3 regions of the Variovorax sp. 01T432 genome follow, and region 3 is predicted to be linked to each of the others. Evidence: predicted binding sites of a transcription regulator. Region 3 holds the regulator's gene; each other region holds the start of a gene.
What was found. The regulator sigma-54, encoded in region 3, starts transcription at its own class of promoters, with help from an activator protein. The targets are predictions, from matches to a motif close to TGGCANGNAANCTGCTTT.
Positions count from the first base shown of each region.

Region 1: atzF (allophanate hydrolase) is a predicted target of sigma-54. The motif match lies at 4,130-4,147, and genes of this name have one in related genera.
Region 2: glnA (type I glutamate--ammonia ligase) is a predicted target of sigma-54. The motif match lies at 2,179-2,196, and genes of this name have one in related genera.

Region 1 is NZ_JBFTPS010000026.1:34,336-40,214, reverse strand. Features, by position in the region: gene AC1DNF_RS19880 (ABC transporter ATP-binding protein) at 1-502, opposite strand, end outside; gene AC1DNF_RS19875 (ABC transporter permease) at 499-1,335, opposite strand; gene AC1DNF_RS19870 (ABC transporter substrate-binding protein) at 1,338-2,351, opposite strand; gene atzF (allophanate hydrolase) at 2,392-4,098, opposite strand; gene AC1DNF_RS19860 (AmpG family muropeptide MFS transporter) at 4,262-5,605, shown strand; gene AC1DNF_RS19855 (FitA-like ribbon-helix-helix domain-containing protein) at 5,655-5,879, shown strand, end outside.
Region 2 is NZ_JBFTPS010000011.1:77,359-83,237, reverse strand. Features, by position in the region: gene AC1DNF_RS11400 (sterol desaturase family protein) at 1-379, shown strand, start outside; gene AC1DNF_RS11395 (EI24 domain-containing protein) at 426-1,298, shown strand; gene AC1DNF_RS11390 (competence/damage-inducible protein A) at 1,295-2,095, shown strand; gene glnA (type I glutamate--ammonia ligase) at 2,242-3,657, shown strand; gene AC1DNF_RS11380 (hypothetical protein) at 3,795-4,298, shown strand; gene glnL (nitrogen regulation protein NR(II)) at 4,357-5,433, shown strand; gene ntrC (nitrogen regulation protein NR(I)) at 5,456-5,879, shown strand, end outside.
Region 3 is NZ_JBFTPS010000070.1:12,787-18,665, forward strand. Features, by position in the region: gene AC1DNF_RS31855 (thiol:disulfide interchange protein DsbA/DsbL) at 1-312, shown strand, start outside; gene lptA (lipopolysaccharide transport periplasmic protein LptA) at 455-1,156, shown strand; gene lptB (LPS export ABC transporter ATP-binding protein) at 1,156-1,947, shown strand; gene AC1DNF_RS31870 (RNA polymerase factor sigma-54) at 2,057-3,646, shown strand; gene AC1DNF_RS31875 (sensor histidine kinase) at 3,671-5,446, opposite strand; gene AC1DNF_RS31880 (THUMP domain-containing class I SAM-dependent RNA methyltransferase) at 5,508-5,879, shown strand, end outside.

The sequences.
Region 1 (5,879 bases), on a different contig from region 3:
TGATCGACGCCGTCTGCTGCTGGCCGCCCGAGAGCTCGTAGGGATAGCGCCTGAGATCGAACTTGACGTCGAAGGAAGCGACGAGCTCTTCCATACGGCGGTCGACCTCCGCCTTGGAGCGTCCCTCGAGCTTGAGCGGGTAGGCGATGTTGTCGATGGTGCGCATCCACGGGAACATCGCCTCGCGGTAATTCTGGAACACGTAGCCGATCCTGGTGTCCTTGAGGGACTTGCCGTCGAAGAGGATCTCGCCGGAATCGATCGGGATCAGTCCCGCGATCATGTTGATGAGCGTCGACTTCCCGCAGCCGTTGGGGCCGAACACCGAGACGATCTTGTGCTTGGGGATGTCGAGATCGAAGTTCTCGTACAGCGGCCAGCCCGCGAAGTACTTGGTCAGCCCGCGGATCGTGATGTGCGTTCCGGCGGGGCCGGGCTTGAAGGCGGGCTTGGGCACGTCGGCGTAGACCGGCCCGCCGATGACGGTTTCCGTGGCTCTCATCTTCCGCTCCAATGCACGATGCGGCGCTCGGCCACGAGAAAGAGGATGTTGAGCGCATAGCCCAGCGCACCGGCGGCGATGATGGCGGCGTACATGCTCTTGACGTTGAGCACCTGCTGCGCATCGATGATGCGATGTCCCAGGCCGCTGTCGGAGCCGATGAACATCTCCGCCACGATCACGATGACCAGCGCCATGGAGACCGCCGAGCGAAGGCCGACGAAGGAAGGCTGCAGGCTCTCCCACACGAGCACGTCCTTGAAGATCTGCCAACGCGAGGCGCCCATCACGCGCGCCGCCATCACCCGCTGCTTACGCGCGTTGATCACGCCGTAGGCGCTGTTGAAGACGACGATGAGCAGGGCGCCGAAGGCGGCAATGGCGACCTTGTTGACGTCCGAGACGCCGAAGATCAGCAGGAAGAGGGGGATCAGCGCGGAGGACGGCGTCGAGCGGAAAAAGTCGATCAGGAACTCGACGCTGCGGTACGCCTTCTCGTTGCTGCCCAGCAGGACGCCCAGCGGCACGCCGATGGCGGCAGCGATGACGAAGGCTTCCAGCGTGCGCCACACCGTGACCGCGAAGTCTCGCAACAGCGGGCCGCCCGCCAGACCCGTGACGAGCGCGGCGATGGTGTCGGCCGGCGTGGGCAACAGGATCGGCTTGATGAAGCCGAGGCGCACCACGAGGTCCCAGACGATGAAGAGCGCAAGGGGTCCGACGACGGGCAGGAACTTGGCCCACGACGGCCGCCTCGGGGCGGCCGGGATCGCGGCGGCGGAGGCCGGCGCCCAGGGCGCGGCGGCTGCGGATGTCGAGCTCGTGTCGGCCATGGTCAAGCCCTGTAGAGCAGGCCGTCCACCGGCACCTTCTTCTCGAAGATGCCCTTGTCGGTGAACAGGTCGTAGAACTTCTGGAAATAGGCGACGTCGCTCGGCTTGAACTCGTTGTAGAGCATGTACGACGCCAGCGGGACCTCGGCAGTGAGCGGGCCCTCGATGGCCGTGTAGCCCTTCATGTGCTGTCTCGCGTCATCTGGCTTGCTGCGAACCAGTTCGACGCCGCGCGCGTAGGCGGCAATGAACTTCCTGGATTCGTCCGGGTGCTTCTTGAGCATCTCGCTCGTCAGGCTTGCCGCGCCGCCGTGCCAGGGGGCCATCGGATCGCCGAGGATGTACCTGGCGACCACGCCGGCCTCGACCACGCGCGTGGTGCCGTTCATGCGCCCGACGGTGCCGGTGGGTTCCAGCGTGTAGCAGGCATCGACCTGCCCGGCCACCAGCGACGCGACGTGCTGGCCGATCGGCAACTCGGACACCTGCGCGCCGGTGGCGCCCGCGCGCTCCAGCATGGTCTTGCACAGCGTCACGTTCTGGATGCCGGGGCCTGAGGCGACCTTCTTGCCCTTGAGGTCGGCCATTGTCCTGACGGGGCTGTCCTTGGCGACGATGAACTCGTCGAGCACGAACCTGGCGTTGCTCGGATTGGTGCAGAAGATCTTGAAGAGGCCCGGCTGCGCGATCTCGCCAATGGCGAGGTTGGCCGAGCCGGTACCGTTGGCGCTGCCGTCGCAGCGCCCGGAGAGCATGGCCTCCATGACCTGCTGCGCGCCTGCGAACTTGAGCGCCTCCACATCCAGCCCGGCTTCCTTGAAGTAGCCCCGATCCACCGCGGCGAAGAAAGGCAGGCCGGCGGCGACCGGCCAGTAGCCGATGCGGATCTTGGCGGCCGTCTGCGCGCGCACGAGCCCCGGCGACGCGAGCACGGCGAGCCCGGCCGCGCCGGCCTGGAGCACCTGCCTTCGCGAACGTCGCGTGGCGGGAGAAAGCGGTGTGTCGTCGATGGCCATGGGGTTCTCCGGAGGGTGTTGAATGGGTGGGGGGCGCGCCTCAGCCCTGGGCCGCGGGGCGCGACGCGATGTAGGCGCGCCATCCGCCGTGGTGCGTGATGTCTTCGGCGCCGGCCACGGCGAGCGCCTCGCAGATGAAGCCCTGCACACTGCTGCCGTCGGCCAGCACGAGACTGCCGATGCCCAACGGGGCCGCGATGAGCGCGACGAAGCTGCCGTAGTGCACGAGCGGCATTTCCCACACCTCGACCGCGATCGCCGCCCCCTCGCCCGGCGCCACGCGCAGCAGTCCGGGCTTTGGCGGCACAGTGCCCGGCAGTGCGTACAGGCGGTACTCGGGCGCGGTTGCTGCCGCGCTCAGCAGCCGTGCACCGCGCTCCACCAGTTGCGTGTTCAAGGGCATGCCCGAGAGATGGGCGCCGACGACCGCTACCTTGACCGTCGCCGGCTGCGAGATGACCGGCAGCGCTTCGGCGGGCGGCATCGCCTCGCCGGTCGCGCCCAACGTCAGGCCGGTGGCGTGATGGAAGCGCTGGCCGAGTTCGGCGAGCTGGAAGTCGCTGCCGCACGGCCCGATCAGCGTGATGCCGAAGGGCAGGCCGTCGGCTCGCAGACTGGCGGGCACGGCGATCGCCGCGTAATCGAGCAGGTTCACGAAGTTCGTGAATTCGCCGAGGTTGCGGTTGAGCGCCACCGGATCGGCCTGCATGGCCTCGATCGTGTAGTGGGTGGGTGCGGTGGGCACCAGCAGCAGGTCGATGTCGCGCCAGATCGTCGCGGCGCGCTGGCCGAGCGCGTGCAGCTTCGTGCGGGCATCGACGAAATCGGCCGCGCTGTATCGGCGCCCCTGCGCCAGGATGCTGCGCACCGGCTCGATGACCTCCTCTTCGTGGGCATCGAAGAAGCCACGCACCGCCGCGTAGCGCTCCGCGACCAGCGCACTGTCGTAGAGCAAGGCGGCGGTCTCCGCGAGCGGCGCATAGTCCACGGCGACCGGGATACCGCCCAAGGCCTGCATCTGCCCGATGGCCGTTTCGAAGGCCGCGGCCGCGGCCTCGTCACCGAAGAAGCGCAGCGGGGACGGCACGCCGAATCGAAAGCCCCTGGCCCAGGGCGTCGTCGCCAGCGTCAGCTTGCGGGCATAGGGGTCCTCGGCGTCGAAGCCCATCGCCGCTTGCAGCACACGCGCGGCCAGGCCGACGGTCCGCGCGAAGATGGAGACGCAATCGACGCTCTGCGCCGCCGGCACCACGCCGCTGGCGCTGATCAGCCCGCGCGTGGGCTTGATGCCCACGATGTTGTTGAGCCCCGCCGGCACGCGCCCGGAGCCGGCGGTGTCGGTGCCCAGCGCAAAGTCGGCCTCGCCGGTCGCGACCACGTAGGCCGATCCGGCGCTCGACCCCCCCGACACATAGCGGGAATCGAAGCTGTTGGGCACGGCGCCATAGGGCGAGCGCGTGCCGTTCAGGCCGCAGGCGAACTGGTCGAGATTGGTCTTGCCGAGCAAGACCGCACCGGCATCGAGCAAGCGCTGCACCACACGGGCATTGCGGGCGGCCATGTGCGAGAAGGCGGGACAGGCGGCGGTGGTCGCAAGGCCGGCGGCATCGATGTTGTCCTTGACGGCAAAGCTCAGGCCGGCCAAGGGGCCCGGCGCAGCGCTCGCGCCGCCACGCATCGGCGCGGCGAGCCGTGCGATCCAGGCCTGCGGGGCCGCCTTGCCGAGCTGTCCACTTCCATGCACCATCTTCAAGCATCCTGTCTTGTGTACAAGATCAGATGCAAGCAGCGTGCCAAGTCATCCCGGGGCGGGTGGCGCCGCAAGGCGCCGGGAATTCACTCGGCCAGCCGGCGCCCGGCTCGGCCGCAGGGCTTGCGTGAATAATAGGAAGCCCTCAACGCTCTAGTTCATGTCCGCACCACCGGCTGCCGAAGCCCCCCCTTCCCTGCCCTGGCGCGACGCGCTGAAGGTCTATCTCGAACCCGCGACGCTGCGCATGCTGGCGCTGGGCTTCTCTGCGGGCCTGCCGCTGCTGCTCGTGCTGGGCACGCTCAGCTTCCGTTTGCGCGAAGCGGGGATCGACCGCACCACCATCGGCTACCTGAGCTGGGTCGGACTCGCGTACGGCTTCAAATGGGCCTGGGCGCCGCTGGTGGACCGATTGCCGATTCCGCCGCTGACCACGCTGCTCGGGCGCCGCCGCGGCTGGCTGCTGCTCGCCCAGCTGATGGTGATCGCCGGCCTGGCGGGCATGGCCTTCAGCGACCCACGCGACGGCCTGCGGCCGCTCATCGGCTTCGCGCTCGCCACGGCCTTCGGCTCGGCCACGCAGGACATCGCGCTGGACGCCTTTCGCATCGAATCGGCGGCCACGCGCAAACAGGCGGCGCTGGCCGCCGCCTACCAGACCGGCTACCGCCTGGCGATGATCTGGGCCGGCGCCGGCGTCCTGTGGATCGCGACCTGGGCCGAGATCGCCGGCGCCACCGGCTACCAGAACGGCGCCTGGAAGGCCGCCTACCTGGTGATGGCGGCGTCCATGGCAGTCGGCGTGCTCACCGTGCTCCTGTCGGCCGAGCCGGCGCGCGCCACCCTGCCCAGGCCGAAGAGTACGGCCGAATGGCTGCAGAGCGTGTTGATCGAGCCCTTCGCCGACTTCATCCGCCGCTACAAATGGCAGGCCGTGCTGATCCTGTCGCTGATCGCGATCTATCGCATCAGCGACGTCGTCATGGGCATCATGGCCAACCCCTTCTACGTCGACATGGGCTTCACCAAGGACGAGGTCGCGACCGTCAGCAAGATCTATGGCGTGGTCATGACCCTGGTCGGCGCCTTTGTCGGCGGCGTGCTGTCGATGCGCTTTGGCGTGATGCGCGTGCTGATGCTGGGCGCCGTCCTGAGCGCGGCGAGCAACCTGCTCTTCGCCTGGCTCGCAACGCGCGGCCACGACCTCCGGGGGCTGATCTTCGTGGTGTCGGCCGACAATCTGGCCGGCGGCATCGCCTCGGCGGCCTTCATCGCTTATCTGTCGAGCCTGACGAACATCAGCTACTCCGCCACGCAATATGCTCTGTTCAGTTCGCTGATGCTCCTGCTGCCGAAGTTCATCGCGGGTTATTCGGGCCTGTTCGTCGACGCCTATGACTATGGCACCTTCTTCATCGCTACCGCGGCGCTGGGCATACCTGTGCTGTTCCTGGTTGCGTTCGCGTCGCGGCTCGCCGCCAAGAACGGACGAACACCCGAATAGTCGAATCCCTGGCAAAATGGTGCCATAATAGAACCATTGTGGAGGTGTCATGGCGAACTGGTCCATCAAGGACGTGCCGGAGGATTTGGCGGAGCGGGTGCGACTGCGCGCCGCTCGAAACCATCGCTCACTGCAGGGCGAGTTGATGGCCATCATCGAGCATGCCGTGCGCAATGAGACAGAGGGCGCGGCCGCCGAGTCGCTTCCCCCGCCAGCCTGGCTGGCCCGGCCGGGCTTTGCCGGGGTCGCCACCGGCGTGAACGGCCGGACGGCC
Region 2 (5,879 bases), on a different contig from region 3:
CGGCGTGGCGCCGGGCCAGTTCATTGCGCTCGTGGCCTTCACGCAACTCAGCCAGAGCCTGCAGCATGCGAACCTCCGGCTGACCTTCGGCCGGCTCGGCGAGAGGCTCTGGATCAGCCCTCGCTTCCACCGCCTGCACCACAGCATCGGCATCGGGCACGAGTCGCAAGGGCCGCGCACGCTCGGGGGGCACAACTTCGGCGTGCTGCTGCCGTGGTGGGACATGCTGTTTCGCACCGTGAGTTTCGAGGATCGCTACGACCCCACCGGCATTCGCGATCAGGTGGAGCGCGATGCGCGAGGCCGCACCCGGAACTACGGCAGCGGCTTCTGGGCGCAGCAGTGGCTGGGACTCAAGCGGCTGGTCGGCCGGGGCTGAGGGCTTCGCGGGTTCGTTCACGCGCTGGCGTTATCCTCGGCACCCAATGCGTCTTCTTCTCGATTCCTTCTGGCGATCCGTAGCCTATTGCATGCACCCCCGGGTGATCGTGCTTTCGTTCCTGCCACTCGGCGTCATGGTCGTCCTGGCGGCGCTTTTCGGCTACTTCTACTGGGATGCTTCCGTCTCGTGGACCCGCGCGGCCCTGGATGCCTGGCCCCTGCTGTCCAGCGTCTGGGGCTGGATCGGCCGCTTCTTCTCAGGCAATGTCACGGCCATGCTGGCACCTCTGGTCGTGGTGCTGGCGGCCACACCGCTGATCGTGGTGGCTTCACTGCTCATCGTTGCCGGGCTCATGGCCTCGCCTCTCACGCGCCTGGTGGCGGAGCGTCGCTTCCCGACGCTGGAGCGGAAGAAGGGCTCGTCCTTCTTCGCAAGCATGGCTCGCTCGCTGGGGCTCACTGCGCTGGCGGTGCTCGCCCTGATCGTCTCGATGCCGCTCTGGCTCATTCCGCCGCTCGTGCTGATCCTGCCGCCGCTCATCTGGGGCTGGCTGACCTATCGCGTGATGAGTTTCGATGCACTGGCCGAACACGCGAGCGCGGAGGAACGCTCGGCACTCTTGCGGGTGCACCGGCTGCCGCTGCTCGCCATCGGCGTTCTATGCGGGTACCTGGGGGCCGCGCCAAGCATCGTATGGGCGTCGGGGCTGCTGTTCGCCGCGGCATTCTTCGTTCTTGTTCCGCTCGCGATCTGGATCTACACACTGGTGTTCGCGTTCTCGGCGCTCTGGTTCGCGCACTATTGCCTCGACGCGCTGACCCAGCTGCGGGCGCAGCGCGCGGCACTTGCCATTTCACCTTCCGCGGCCGGTACGGCAGACGCCACCGCGATCGCAACTCAATGGGGCGCACCATGACCCGTTCATTCGGCTTGCTCGTCATCGGCGACGAGATCCTCTCCGGCAAACGCGCCGACAAGCACATGCCCAAGGTCATCGAGCTGCTGGCCGCACGCGGCCTGCAACTGGCCTGGGCCGAGTATGTGGGCGACGTGCCTTCGCGCATCACGGCGGCGCTCGCGCGCGCCTTCGCGTCGGGCGACGTCGTCTTCTCGACCGGCGGCATCGGCGCCACGCCGGACGACCACACGCGCCAATGCGCGGCCGCGGCGCTGGGCGTGCCGCTGGGGCTGCATCCGGAGGCCGAGGTCCTGATCCGCGAGCGCATGCAGGACACCGCGCGGGAGCAGGGCATCGTCTACGAGCCCGACCGTCCCGACAACGCGCACCGTCTCAACATGGGCGTCTTCCCGCTCGGCGCCAAGATCATCCGCAACCCCTACAACAAGATCCCCGGCTTCAGCGTGGGCGATGTGCACTTCGTGCCCGGCTTTCCGGTCATGGCCTGGCCGATGATCGAGTCGGTGCTCGACGAGCGCTATGCCGGCCTCTTTGCCCACGGGCGCGTCGCGGAGAAATCAGTGATCGTCTATGGCGCAATGGAGGCCGCCCTCACCCCGCTGATGGAGGCCATCGAGCATGCCCATCCCGCCATCAAGGTGTTCAGCCTGCCGAGCGTGGATCATCCTGAGCACGGGCGCCATATCGAACTCGGCGTCAAGGGCGACGCCGAACTCATCAACGCCGCCTATGCTGCGTTGCTGGAGGGCCTGCACGCCTTTAAGGCGCGGCTTGGCCCCGAATTGGTGCGATAAACTGATCTGCACCAAATTGGTTACAACTTGCCTGTTCTTGGTGTTCCCGGAGGCCGCTGAAGGCACATCCGCGCCAGTGACAATGGCATAGAAACTGCATCCTGAATTCCCGTACTTCCAACCACTATCCAAACCAGGAGATCCTGATGGCAAAGACCGTCGCCGATGTACTCAAACTCGTCAAGGAAAACGAGGTCAAGTTCATCGACTTTCGCTTCACCGACACCCGCGGCAAAGAGCAGCACGTGACCGTGCCGGTCTCGGCCTTCGACGAAGGCAAGTTCACTGACGGCCATGCCTTCGACGGCTCGTCGATTGCTGGCTGGAAAGGCATCGAAGCGTCCGACATGCAGCTCATGCCCGACCCGAACACCGCCAACATCGATCCGTTCTTCGAAGAGACGACGCTGATCCTGACCTGCGACGTGATCGACCCGTCGGATGGCAAGCCCTACGAACGTGATCCGCGCTCGCTCGCAAAGCGCGCCGAGGCGTACATGAAGGCCTCCGGCCTGGGCGATACCGCGTTCTTCGGACCGGAACCCGAGTTCTTCGTGTTCGACGGCGTACGCTGGCAGAACGACATGTCCGGCTGCTTCGTGAAGATCGAATCCGAAGAGGCTTCGTGGAACACCGGCAAGGAGTTCGAACACGGCAACACCGGCCATCGCCCGGCAACCAAGGGCGGCTATTTCCCCGTTCCGCCGGTCGACAGCTTCCAGGACATGCGCTCCGAGATGTGCCTGGTGCTCGAATCGCTGGGCATCCCGGTCGAAGTGCATCACCATGAAGTGGCGAATGCCGGCCAGATGGAACTCGGCACCAAGTTCAGCACGCTGGTGCAGCGCGCCGACTGGATCCAGTTGCAGAAGTACGTGATCCACAACGTCGCCCACGCCTACGGCAAGACCGCGACCTTCATGCCCAAGCCCATCGTCGGCGACAACGGCTCCGGCATGCACGTCCACCAGTCGGTGTGGAAGGACGGCAAGAACCTGTTCGCCGGCGACGGCTATGCGGGCCTGAGCGAATATGCGCTGCACTACATCGGCGGCATCATCAAGCACGCCCGCGCGCTCAATGCCATCACGAACCCCGGCACCAACAGCTACAAGCGCCTGGTGCCCGGCTTCGAGGCGCCGGTGAAGCTGGCCTACTCGGCCAAGAACCGCTCTGCGTCGATCCGCATTCCCTTCGTGGCGAACCCTAAAGGCCGCCGTGTCGAAGCGCGCTTCCCTGATCCGCTGATGAACCCCTACCTGGGCTTCGCCGCCCTGCTGATGGCCGGTCTCGACGGCGTGGAGAACAAGATCCATCCGGGCGAAGCCGCCAGCAAGGATCTGTACCACCTGCCGCCGGAAGAAGACGCGCTGATCCCGACCGTGTGCCACAGCCTCGACCAGGCGCTGGAGTATCTCGACAAGGACCGCGCCTTCCTCACCAAGGGTGGCGTGTTCACCGATGCCTACATCGATGCCTACATCGACCTGAAGATGCAGGAAGTCACGCGCTTCCGCATGGCCACCCATCCGGTCGAATTCGACATGTACTACTCGCTCTGATGGCGGGGCGCCCTTCGAGGGCGCCGGGCGTCAGTCAAAAGGACGGCTTTGCCGTCCTTTTTCTTTTGGGGAACGCTGGCGTGGGATTGGGATCGAATTGCCTCAAAATGCCGACTGATGCGACTCCATCCTTGATCATGAAGACTGTCTCCCTTCTCTTGCTGGCCGGGGCCGTCGCCGGCTTGCAGGCCCCCGCCCAAGCCCAGGCGCCGGAGCGCGTCTGGCGCTGCGGCAACGAATACACCAACAATGCGACGGTCGCCCAGCAGAAGGGCTGCAAGATCATGGAGGGCGGCAACGTCACCGTCGTCCAGGGGACCCGCCCGGTTGCCTCGGCTGCCGCCAGCAGTGCGGCGGTGCGCGCCCCTGCGGGCAGTCCCCGCGTCAATGGGGCAGACCAGCGCGCACGCGACGGCGAGGCGCGCTCGGTGCTCGAGGCCGAACTCAAGAAGGCAGAAGAGCGCCAGGCTCAACTCCTCAAGGAGTACAACAACGGCGAGCCTGAGAAGCAGGGCAGCGAGAGCCGCAATTACCAGAAGTACCTCGACCGCGTGAGCGAAATGAAAGCCGAGATCGCGCGCAACGAGAGCGACATCGCTGGTATTCGCCGCGAACTCGGCCGCCTGCCGGCCAATCCCTGATGGCACGCCCGCTTTCGACCCTGCGCCTGTGCGCCGGTCGTTCGGCGACCATCTAGTCATGGCCTTCGGAAAACCGGCCGCCGCCAGCAAGCGCTTTCAGGCCTTCGATCTCCTCTCCACCTTGATTGCGGTCGTTCGCATCGATGGGTCTGTCTTGTTCGCCAACTCGGGCTTGGAGGACGCTCTCGGTACCTCCCGCCGAACGCTCGAAGGCTCACAGTTCGGTGCCTGCTTTCACGAGCCACAGGTGCTGCGCACGGCCATCGATGGCGCGAGCAGCAATGACTTCGCAACCTTGCGCTACGAGGCCTTGCTGCGCCGCGTCAACCACGAGCTGATGCCCGTGCAGGTTACGCTCGCGCAGAGCGACAGGGCTGGCGAACTGATCATCGAGCTGTCGCCGCTGGAGCAGCAGGTTCGGCAGGACCGCGAAGAGCGCCTGCTCGATCAGGCCCAGGCCAACAAGGAGCTGATCCGCAACCTCGCGCACGAGATCAAGAACCCGCTGGGTGGCATCCGCGGTGCCGCGCAGCTCCTGCAGATGGAGGTCGAGTCGCGCGACCTCATCGAGTACACGCAGGTCATCATCCACGAAGCCGACCGGCTCCAGACGCTGGTCGATCGCCTGCTTGCGCCGCATCGCCGGCCGCACGTGGTGGGCGACGTCAACATCCATGAAGTGTGCGAACGCGTGCGCTCCGTGATCCTGGCGGAGTTCCCGCGCGACCTGAACATCGAGCGGGATTTCGATGTCTCGATTCCCGAATTTCGCGGCGATCGCGAACAGCTCATCCAGGCCACGCTCAACATCGTCCACAACGCGGCGCAAGCCCTGACGGAGCGGCGCGCCGCGGGCGACGCGCAGATCACTTTCAAGACGCGCATCGCGCGTCAGGTCATCTTCAACAAGCAGTGGTACCGACTGGCACTGGAATTGCATGTCATCGACAATGGACCGGGTGTGCCGGACACGATCAAGGACCGCATCTTCTACCCGCTGGTGTCGGGCAGGGAAGGCGGGACGGGCTTGGGATTGACGCTGGCGCAGACCTTTGTGCAGCAGCATCACGGCGTGATCGAGTGCGACAGCGTCCCGGGCCGGACCGATTTCAAGATACTGATACCGCTGCCTTAGCAGCCAAGCAACAAGGAGCTGCATGAAGCCGATCTGGATAGTGGATGATGACCAATCAATCCGCTTCGTGCTGGAAAAAGCGCTGTTGCGCGAAGACCTGCCGACCCGTAGCTTCACCAATACCCGCGAGGTGCTCGCCGCCCTCGAGGCCGCGGCCGACGATGAAATGCAGGGCCCCCAGGTCCTGGTGAGCGACATCCGAATGCCGGGTGGTTCAGGGCTCGATCTGCTCGACAAGATCAAGGCCAAGCATCCCGGTCTGCCCGTCATCATCATGACCGCGTTCTCGGATCTCGACAGCGCCGTGTCGGCCTTCCAGGGTGGTGCCTTCGAATACCTGCCGAAGCCGTTCGACCTGCCGCGCGCGGTCGAATTGATCCGCCGTGCGGTCGACGAAAGCCAGCGCGAGGAAGTGGCCGAAGAGCGCATGGCGGCCGCGCCTGAAA
Region 3 (5,879 bases):
GACGAATTCCAACTGAAGATCTTCGACGCCATCCACAACAAGCGCCAGAACATCAACGGGGACGACGCGATTCTTGCCTGGTCCGCGAACCAGCCGGGTCTGGATGCCAAGAAGTTCGCCGACCTGTTCAAGTCCTTCTCCGTGGTCGGCAAGGCCAAGCGCGCGACCCAGCTCACCAACGACTACGCGGTCGCCGGCGTGCCGGCTTTCGGCGTGGCCGGGCGCTGGTACCTGGACGGCGACACCTCCGGCTCGATGGAGGGCGCGCTGAAGGTCGCGGATTACCTGATCGGCGAGGCGCGCAAGGGCTGACGGCCTATGCCGGGACGGGCAACCATGCTCTGCCTGGATGCCCTAAAGTCGATGGAGCCCGCTTCGGCGGGCTTTTTCATTCGGGCCGCGCCGAACCGGGACCCCCGGCCGCATACAATCGCGCAGCAAGTTTCGTGCCTCTATGAAGTCGCAACCCTCATCCTTTTCCCTTAGCCAGCTGGTTAGTGCTTTTGTCCTCACCCTGTGGTTGGCTGGCTTCGCGCCGCTCGCCCAGGCGGAGAAGGCCGACCGTACCAAGCCGATGAACATCGATGCGGACGCGATGCGCTACGACGATCTCAAGCAGACCAGCGTCTTCACGGGCAACGTGCTGGTGACCAAGGGCACGATCACCATCCGCGGCGCGCGCATCGACGTGCGGCAGGACCCGGATGGCTACCAGTACGGCGTCGTCACCGCGGCGCCGGGCAAGCTGGCCTACTACAAGCAGAAGCGCGACGCCGGGCCCGACGAATGGATCGAGGGTGAAGCCGAAGTGATCGAATACGACAGCCGCGCCGACAACGTGAAATTCATCCGGCGCGCCGTGATGCGCCGGCTGCTGGGCGCGACTGTCAACGACGAGAGCAGCGGACCGCTGATCGTCTACGACCAGAGCAACGACACCTTCAGCGTCAACGGGTCCTCGCTGCCGCCGAACGCGGGCGTCGCGACGCAATCCAGCGGCCGGGTGAGGGCCGTCCTGACGCCCAAGCCCGCGGCGCCGGCAGCGGCGCCGGCAGCGGCGCCGGCGCCTGCCCGGGCCGCCGCGCCCGCCACCCTTCCCGCCGCCGGTTCGGGTCTGCGCCCGAGCACCACGCTCAGCGGCGAGCAAGGCAAGTGATGGCAGCCCTCGGCCTGAACCCCCATGCAGCCACGGCGGGCAGCCGCCTGGAGGCGCGCGGCCTGAAGAAGAGCTACGGCAGCCGCACGGTCGTCAAGGACGTCTCGCTGGCCGTGCAGAAGGGCGAAGTGGTCGGCCTGCTGGGCCCCAACGGCGCGGGCAAGACCACCTCCTTCTACATGATCGTCGGGCTGGTGCGGGCCGATGCGGGCGAGATCACCATCGACGGCGAGCCGATCGCGCACATGCCCATCCATCGCCGCGCGCGCATGGGGCTGAGCTACCTGCCGCAGGAAGCTTCGATCTTTCGCAAGCTCACGGTCGAGGAGAACGTGCGCGCCGTGCTGGAGCTCCAGTACGAGCCCGATGGCTCGGGGCGGCCGGTCTCCTTGTCGAACAAGCGGATCGAGGAGCGGCTCACCGAACTGTTGACCGACCTGCGTGTCGATCACCTGCGCGATTCGTCCGCGCTCTCGCTGTCGGGTGGCGAGCGCCGGCGCGTCGAGATCGCGCGCGCCCTCGCCACACAACCGCGCTTCATCCTGCTCGACGAGCCCTTCGCCGGCATCGACCCGATCGCGGTGATCGAGATCCAGCGGATCATCAGTTTCCTGAAGGAACGCGGCATCGGCGTTCTCATCACCGACCACAATGTGCGTGAAACGCTGGGCATCTGCGATCACGCATTCATCATCAGCGACGGGCATGTGCTGGCACAAGGCACGCCTTCGGAGATCGTCGACAACGCCGAGGTGCGAAGGGTGTACCTGGGCGAACACTTCCGGATGTAATGTTGCTTACCCCCAGGCTCCGCACATCGTGCCTCGCCGACCCCCTGCCGGGGACGGGCCGGCCGCATCGCGCGGCCGTGTGCGGCGGCCTCACTTGTTGTCGTGCGCCATGAAGCAAGGTCTTTCGCTGCGCGTATCGCAGCATCTCGCCCTGACGCCGCAGCTTCAGCAGTCGATCCGGCTGCTGCAGCTGTCCACGCTCGAATTGAGCCAGGAAGTCGAGCAGATGCTCGACGACAACCCCTTCCTCGAGCGCACCGCCGAGGAAGCCACGCGCGAGGAATTCGGCCTGGAGTCGGCCGATGCGCCGGTGCGCGATGACGACCGCCTGGCCGAGGGCGAGGGCGAATTCAGCGCCGGGCCGTCGGCCTCCGTGGCCGAGGCCGCTGTCGCAAGCCCGGCCGAGACCGAGGCCGCCTCCACCACCGATACCGCCGACGGCGAACCCGACTGGGAAGGCGACGGCACCATCGACCTCGCGCCCGACGATACCGAATGGGGCGGCGACGCTCCCGCGCGTGCCAACAACCTCGGCGACGACGAGCGCACCGATGCGACCGAACTCGCGCGCAGCCAGGAATCGCTGCAGTCCTTCCTGCATCGCCAGGCGCTGGGCCTGCGCCTCAACGAGAACGACCGCGCCGCCCTGCGCTTCCTGATCGAATCCCTCAACGACGACGGCTACCTCGAAGACTCGCTGCCCGCCCTCGCCTCGGGCCTGGCGGGCGACGACAACGACCAGTTCGACGATCTGGTGCACCACTTCCAGGTCGCGCTCGGCTTGCTGCAAAGCCTGGAGCCGGTCGGCGTCGGCGCGCGCAACCTCGGCGAGTGCCTCAGCATCCAGCTGAGGGCCCTCGCCCACGAGGGCGAAAGCCCCGACGAGGCCCAGGTGCGCAAGACCGCCCTCGCGATCTGCAAACAGCCGATGGAGCTGCTCGCCCGGCGCGACTTCAAGCGCCTGGCCACGCTCACCCGCAGCAACGAGGAAGAAGTCCGCGCCGCCCTGCAACTCATCGCCCGGCTCGAACCCAAGCCGGGCCGCCGCTTCGTGGATGTCGAGCGCAACGTCGTCGTGCCGGACGTGATCGTCACGCGCGTAGGCAACGGCACCAACGCCAAGTTCCGCGTCATGCTCAATCCCGAGGTGATGCCCCGCCTGCGCGTGCACGACATCTATGCCGGCGCGCTCAGGCAGCACAAGGGCGAGGGCAGCCAGGCGCTGTCGCAGCGCCTGCAGGAGGCGCGCTGGTTCATCAAGAACATCCAGCAGCGCTTCGACACCATCCTGCGCGTGTCCAACGCCATCGTCGAGCGGCAGAAGAGCTTCTTCGTGCACGGCGAGCTGGCGATGCGTCCGCTGGTGCTGCGCGAGATCGCCGACGAGCTGGGCCTTCACGAGTCGACCATCAGCCGGGTGACCACCGCCAAGTACATGGCGACGCCCTACGGCACTGTCGAACTCAAGTATTTCTTCGGCTCCGCGCTCGGCACCGAGACCGGCGGCAACGCGTCGAGTACCGCGGTGCGCGCCTTGATCAAGCAGTTCGTGAGCGCCGAGGATCTCAAGAAGCCGCTGTCCGACAGCCAGCTCTCGGAGATGCTCAAGGAGCAAGGCATCGAATGCGCTCGCCGCACAGTGGCGAAGTACCGGGAAGCATTGCGCATCGCGCCAGCCAATCTGCGCAAGGCCCTCTAGGAGCGTCCGGCCGCAAGCCGCCGGTCAGACGCGCGCCAGCTGCAACACCGCACGCAGCGCGGCCGGCTGCACGGGCTTGCGCAGCGCGTGCCAGCCGCGCGCCTCGGCCAGCTGCCGTGTCGCTTCGTCGATGTCGGCCGACACCAGGGCGATCGCCAGTTCCGGCCTTTGCCGCTGCAGTTCGCGGGCCAGTGCGATGCCGTCGAGCGCGCCCGGCAGGCGGATGTCGCACAGTGCGAAGTCAATGGCGTGCAGGTCGGCCAGCGCGAGTGCCTCGGCCGCGCTTCCGTACACGCGCGGCCGCGCGTTCCACAGGCGCAGCAGCGCGGCGATGCTGTCGGCCACCACCGCGTTGTCTTCCACCACCAGCACGGCAAGCCCGGGGCGCAGCGGTCGTGATGCGTGCGTCGCGTGATCCATCGCATCCCCCGCCGGGGCTGCCACCGGCAGCACGGCAGCATGCACCGGCGCGGCCGGCAGCGTGAATCCGAATACCGAGCCCCGTCCGAGCCTCGAACGCAGCGTCACCTGCACGTCCAGCCGCTGCGCCAGGCGCCGCACGATCGCGAGGCCCAGCCCGTGGCCGCGTTGCAGATTGCGCTCCACGTTGCCCACCTGCTCGAAATCGCCGAACACGCGCTCCTGCGCGTCCGGCGCGATGCCGATGCCCGCGTCGCGCACTTCCACGCGCCAGCCGTTGCTGCGGCGCCGACAGGCCAGCAGCACGCGGCCGCGCGGCGTGAACTTGAGCGCGTTGTCCATCAGGTTGCCGAGAATGCGCCGCAGCGCCACGGCGTCGGTCCACGCCACCGCGCCGTCCGGGCAGCGCACCCGCACCCGGCCACCGCCGCCCTGGCGCGCGAATTCGTGCATCAAGGGTCCCAGGGCCACCGCGACCGGCGTGATGGGATCGGCCGCCGCCTCGATGCGCCCGATCTCCAGGAGCTGGTTGGTCAGCCCTTCGAGCGCCTGCTGCGCCCGCGAGAGCGAGGCGACCGTGTGCTGTACCGTCGCCATGTCCTCGCCGGCGTTCAACTGGTGGCGCAGCACCTCGGCCTGGAGACCCATCGCCATCACCGGCTGGCGAAGGTCATGGTTGGCCGCCGAGAAGAAGCGCAGGCGGTCGGCCTGCGCCTGCTGCGATTCGCGCAGTCCGGCCAGCGCCTGCTCGCGCAGCGTGCTCTCGTTGTGCCGCAGGCCGATGTTCTCCTCCAACTGGCGAGAACGCTCCGCCACCAGTTTCCACACCATCGCGAGCAGCCCGACCCCCAGCACCGACAGCGCCACCATCGGCGGCGCGCCGTGGATGATGCCCATCGCGATGATCGGCGCCAGCAGCAGCGTGATGGCGAGTTGCATCGCGGGCGTGTGGTAGGACACCGAGAACGCCGAGGACAGCGTCATTGCCATGATCACCACGCCCAGCAGCAACTGCGCCGTAGGGTCGGCCGGGTTGAACAGCAGCACCCCGGCCAGCCCGTGCGCCGCCTCGTGGACTGCGATGCGCGCCGTGTGCAGGCGCAGCGCCGGCGGCAGATTGGCGGGCGTGAGCGACGCGGGCAGCCGCTGCGGAAAGAAGCCGCGCAAGGCCGTGCTGACGGCGATCAGCGCAATCCAGACCAGTGCGCGCGCGACCGAGTATTGCCAGGCAAAGAGCGCCGCCACGCCGCAGTCGAGCAGGAACTGCACCAACAGCACCGGGCCGCTCGGCTGGGCGCTCAGGCGAAGCACCTCGCATCGGATGGCAAACGCGTCCGCCTCGAGCAGCTCAGGATGGGCAGGGGCGGGTGGTGGGCTCATCGGCGGATGCACTATAGAGCAGCCGGGTCCATTCGGGGTGGCCAGCGGCGACAATGGTCGCGTGAACGACCTCTCGCTATTCCTCCCCTGTGCAGCCGGTGTCGAGGATTTCCTCGCGCAGGAAGTGCACGCCCTCACCGGCCGCGCCGGCCAGGACCTGCTGACCTTGCGCGGCGGCGTGCGCGTGCAGGCCGACTGGCGCGACGCCATGAAGCTCAACCTCCACAGCCGGCTCTCGCAGCGCGTGCTGATCGAACTCGCCCATGCGCCCTATCGCAACGAGCACGACCTCTACGCCATCGCCAGCGGCGTGGCCTGGGAGATCTGGTTCACGCCCAAGCAGACCTTCAAGATCGAGACCACCGCGCAGCACAGCCCGCTGCAGAGCCTCAACTTCGCCACCCTGCGCATCAAGGACGCCATTGCCGACCGC